Regions from separate parts of the Thioflexithrix psekupsensis genome, predicted to be linked through region 2. Evidence: predicted binding sites of a transcription regulator. Region 2 holds the regulator's gene; the other holds the start of a gene.
What was found. Region 2 encodes PhoB, which activates phosphate uptake and scavenging genes when phosphate is short. Its sites were predicted from a motif close to GNNTGTCATAAAACTGTCANAT; they were not measured.

Region 1 (2,423 bases), on a different contig from region 2:
TACTTTGCAAAGCGACTTGCACTTTCTGACAGGTAATATGATAAAGTTGTTCGGCGTGAGCGCGCTGGGCTAGGCTTAAATGACCTTGCGCAAATTCGGTGTGGGCTTCGGTGAGAGAATAACACGCATCATAATAAATTTCTAATGCCGAACGTTGATTTAAACGATTTAAACCCTGCCACAAACTTTGCAATATTTCAGGTTGCTGCTCATCCACAGGGGTGGGATCTTGCACACCGGGCGCGAGTTCGGTATCAATCACATTGGTAATTAATACCGCATGATGAGCGGTCATGGCGCGGCCGGATTCGGTAATAATATCTGGAAAAGGCAAATTAGCTTGCGTGCATATTTTATTAAATTCATGCACAATGACTCTGGCATATTCTCGCACATTGTAATTAATAGAAAAGCTATTGCGCGAGCGAGAACCATCATAATCAACCCCTAATCCGCCGCCCACATCTAGGGTATTAATTTCCACACCCAAAGTGCGCAATTCAGCATAATAACGACCGGCTTCGCGGATGGCTTTTTGAATATCGCGCACATTGCCAATTTGTGAGCCTAAATGGAAGTGCATTAAATGCAAACATGATAATAAATCAACAGATTTTAAATGCTCAATTAATTGTAAAATTTGCGCAGCAGATAAACCGAATTTTGCTTTTTCTCCGCCGGTATCTTCCCACAAACCGCGTCCCACCGAAGCCATACGAATGCGAATCCCCAAACGGGGTCGAATCCCCAAATTACGGGATTCTTCAATAATCAAATTCACTTCGGATAATTTTTCAATCACCAAACAGGGTTTCATGCCCAATTGCTGCCCGATTAAGGCGAGACGAATATATTCGCGGTCTTTATAACCGTTACAAATCACCGTGCCACCGTTGGCGGGAGCTAAAGCGAGGACGGCCATCAATTCTGATTTACTGCCGGCTTCTAAGCCCACGCGATCTCGTCCGGCGTGTAAAATTTCTTCGACCACGTGGTGTTGTTGATTGACTTTGATGGGGTAAACGGCCGTGTAGCGTGCGCTGTAGTTCTCTGCGTGCATGGCTTCATCAAAGGCTTCGCATAATAATTGAATCCGATGATGTAAAATATCAGGAAAACGCACCAATACCGGTAAAGATAAGCCGTGTGCCGCAAAACTTTGGGCGAGTTCTTGCAGATTAATCGCTTGTTTACCGGGCTTTGGATAAACAATCATTTCACCTTCCGCATTAATGTCGAAATAACCCCCTCCCCAATATTCCAGATGATATAAAGCACGTGATTTTTCATAATTCCAGGTGCATTCTGACATGCGTTTGTCCCCTAAGCAGAAGATAGAAAATAAAAAAATGTTGAAAATATTAACCCTTGAGAAACAGCAATCTCAAGAAAATTAGGATATTGCAATAAAATCCGAAATTCGCGCTATTTTATGTTATGATATTGCGATGTGTTGGCATAAAATTGTCGATATTTTTAGGAGAGTGAAATAGTTTATGCGCCTTGCCCATGCCTTACAAGCCTTTATCGCAGTGAGTCATCGAGAATTTTTAAAATTTATCACCCAAACAGGGCGATTATTCGCAGCATTAGTTCGCCCTAGTTTGTGGTTAATCGTTTTTGCGGCGGGTTTTCAAAATATTTTCGGTATTTCAATCACGCCTCCCTACCAAACTTATGTCACTTACCAAGTGTATATTGTGCCGGGCTTATTAGCCATGATCTTATTGTTTAACGGAATGCAATCTTCGTTATCCATGGTTTATGATCGGGAAATGGGGATTATGCGCTTATTATTAACCGCTCCATTGCCGCGTTGGTATTTATTGGGTTGTAAATTAATGGCAGGGAGTTTATTGTCGGTGATGCAGGCTTATTTATTTTTATTCATTTGTGTGTTATTGGATATTGATTTACCGCTTTCTGGTTTTATGACTTTATTGCCTGTTTTATTATTATCGGCATTAATGTTAGGGGCTTTGGGTTTATTGTTATCGGTTTATATTCAACAATTAGAAAACTTTGCAGGAACAATGAATTTTGTGATTTTTCCGATGTTTTTTATTTCCTCTGCGCTTTATCCTTTGTGGCGATTGGAAGAATCGGGAGCGATTTGGATTTATTGGCTGGCTTATTATAACCCTTTTACTCATGCGGTTGAGTTCATTCGTTATAGCCTCTATGCTGAGTGGAATGGCGTGGCTTTTATGGTGATTTTAGGCAGTTTAATGGGCTTTTTTTTACTGGCTGTTTTGGGCTACGATCCACAGCGTGGAATTCTCCCAAAAATGCGACGCGGTACGTAAATGATTGCCATTATTCAATCGATTAATGACAGTAAGATGACTCTATTGTATTTTCTTAGAATTCAATTTACTGTCGGGTTATTATTCCATGATGTGTTTTTAACATGAGTGAAGAAA
Region 2 (2,423 bases):
CGCATCCACCAAAAGTAACACGGAATCCACCATAGACAACACCCGCTCCACTTCACCCCCAAAATCCGCATGGCCGGGCGTATCGACAATATTAATTCGGTAATCTTGCCAGCGAATGGCCGTATTTTTGGCCAAAATGGTAATGCCGCGCTCTTTTTCCAACTCATTGGAATCCATCACTCGCGTCACCGCTTCCCCGCGAGTTTGTAGCGTGCCGGATTGTTGCAACAATTTATCCACTAAAGTGGTTTTGCCATGGTCAACGTGAGCAATAATAGCAATATTGCGAAGTTTGGTTATCACAGAACTGATCTCAATAAAAACAAAAAGTTAAAAAACAAAATGACCGCGCCAAGCACGTGTCAATCAGCCAATACGTTAAAATATCTGATGTGAGTATAATGCAAATGCTGCCGTTTGCGCGAAATGAGCGATAAAAAAAACGCTGCTTTTTTTGGAAAATAAGGCTTGCAATAAAATTGCAATCTGTTTGTCATAGACTGACCTAAGTCATTGATTCACCCATGAGTAACCTATTATTATGACAGAACATCACATTTTAGTGGTCGAAGATGAGGCCGCGATTCGAGAAATGTTGCATTTATCGCTAAAAAAAGCAGGCTATGTGGTCAGCGAAGCCGCGGACGTACGTCAGGCTAAGGCCTTGATTTATAACCAAGCTCCGACTCTAATTTTACTGGATTGGATGCTGCCTCATGTGAGCGGTATCGAATTTGCGCGCCAATTGAAAAAAGAACCCCAAACCCAACAAATTCCTATCATCATGCTCACCGCCAAAGGAGACGAAAGCGATAAAGTACGCGGTTTGGAAGTGGGTGCAGATGATTATATCACTAAACCCTTTTCTCCCCGTGAACTCATCGCTCGTATTAAAGCGGTATTGCGCCGCTCCAGTTCTGTACAACAGGAAAATCAGCAATTAAGCATCAAAGAATTGCAACTAGACCCCGCCGAACATCGGGTGTTAATTAAAGGCGAAGAAGTGCAGATTGGCCCTACTGAATTTCGTTTATTACACTTTTTTATGAAAAATCCAGAGCGGGTTTACAGCCGCAGCCAAGTGCTGGATCAAGTGTGGGGCGGGAATGTATACATTGAAGAACGCACGGTCGATGTGCATATTCGGCGATTGCGCAAAATATTAGCCGAATACCAATATGAACATTTGGTGCAAACCGTGCGCGGTGTGGGTTATCGTTTTTCTATCCGAGAATGATTAAAGTGGCTTTACCGTTATCGGATTATCATCGCAGCCAAGAAATATGGTTGATTATTGCCTTATTTTTTATTGCCTTAATGGGCGGTTGGTTAAGCACCCATTGGCTGCTTTTCTTGTGCTTAGGATTAAGTTTTTATTTAGCTTGGCATTTGTACAATGCTTACCGTTTATTACAATGGTTTTCTCATCCTAAAAAAATAACATTGCCTGAAGCAGTGGGAATTTGGGGCGAAATTTTTGACCATTGTTACCACTGGCAACAGCGCAATCGTAAACGCAAACGTAAATTATCCACCATGTTAAAACGGGTGCGTCGTTTTACCGCGGCCATGCCAGATGCCAGTGTGATTCTCAGTGCAGAACAGGAGATTGAATGGTTTAATAAAGCCTCACGAAAATTATTAGGTTTTCGTTCGCCGCAAGATTTGGGACAACCGATTGTTAATTTAATTCGTTATCCGAATTTTCGTCATTATTTAAACCATTATCAACAACAAGATTCAGTCAAATTAGTGTCGCCCATTAATCCCAATATGATGTTGCGCATTAATATTGTGCCGTATGCAGGACATCGTTATTTGCTATCGGCGCGAGATGTCACGCAATTACATCGCTTAGAACAAGTGCGACGTGATTTTGTGGCGAATGTTTCGCACGAATTGCGCACGCCATTGACGGTAATTGCAGGCTTTTTAGAAGCCATGACCGACAGTGACGATGAATCATTAAAAAATTGGCAACGGCCTTTATTTCTCATGAATCAACAAGTGTTAAGAATGCGCAGTATTGTAGAAGATTTGTTGTTATTATCACGCTTGGAAAGTGAGAATTATCAAATTGTTACAGAACCTGTTCTATTAGCCGAATTGTTAGAAGAAATTTACCACGATGCCGAAGCCTTAGATCAAGAAAATAAACACGTTTTTATTTTAAAATTAGACCCCGAATTGGCTTTAGAAGGCAACGCCGAAGAATTGCGCAGTGCTTTTTCTAATTTGGTCTTTAATGCCGTGCGTTATACTCCTGAAGGGGGAGAAATTACCTTACACTGTTACCAAGATGAAAGAGGCGCACACGTGGCGGTTTCTGACACGGGCGAAGGCATCGCGGCTGAACATATTCCGCGTCTCACGGAACGTTTTTATCGCGTGGATGTCGGACGTTCCCGCAATCAAGGGGGAAC

Region 1: speA (biosynthetic arginine decarboxylase) is a predicted target of PhoB. The motif match lies at 1,452-1,473, and genes of this name have one in related genera.

Annotation. Positions count from the first base shown of each region.
Region 1 covers NZ_MSLT01000006.1:205,925-208,347, forward strand. Annotated here, with positions in the region: gene speA (biosynthetic arginine decarboxylase) at 1-1,312, opposite strand, end outside; gene TPSD3_RS02145 (ABC transporter permease) at 1,497-2,306, shown strand; gene TPSD3_RS02150 (Rne/Rng family ribonuclease) at 2,411-2,423, shown strand, end outside.
Region 2 covers NZ_MSLT01000024.1:5,840-8,262, forward strand. Annotated here, with positions in the region: gene typA (translational GTPase TypA) at 1-303, opposite strand, end outside; gene phoB (phosphate regulon transcriptional regulator PhoB) at 542-1,237, shown strand; gene phoR (phosphate regulon sensor histidine kinase PhoR) at 1,234-2,423, shown strand, end outside.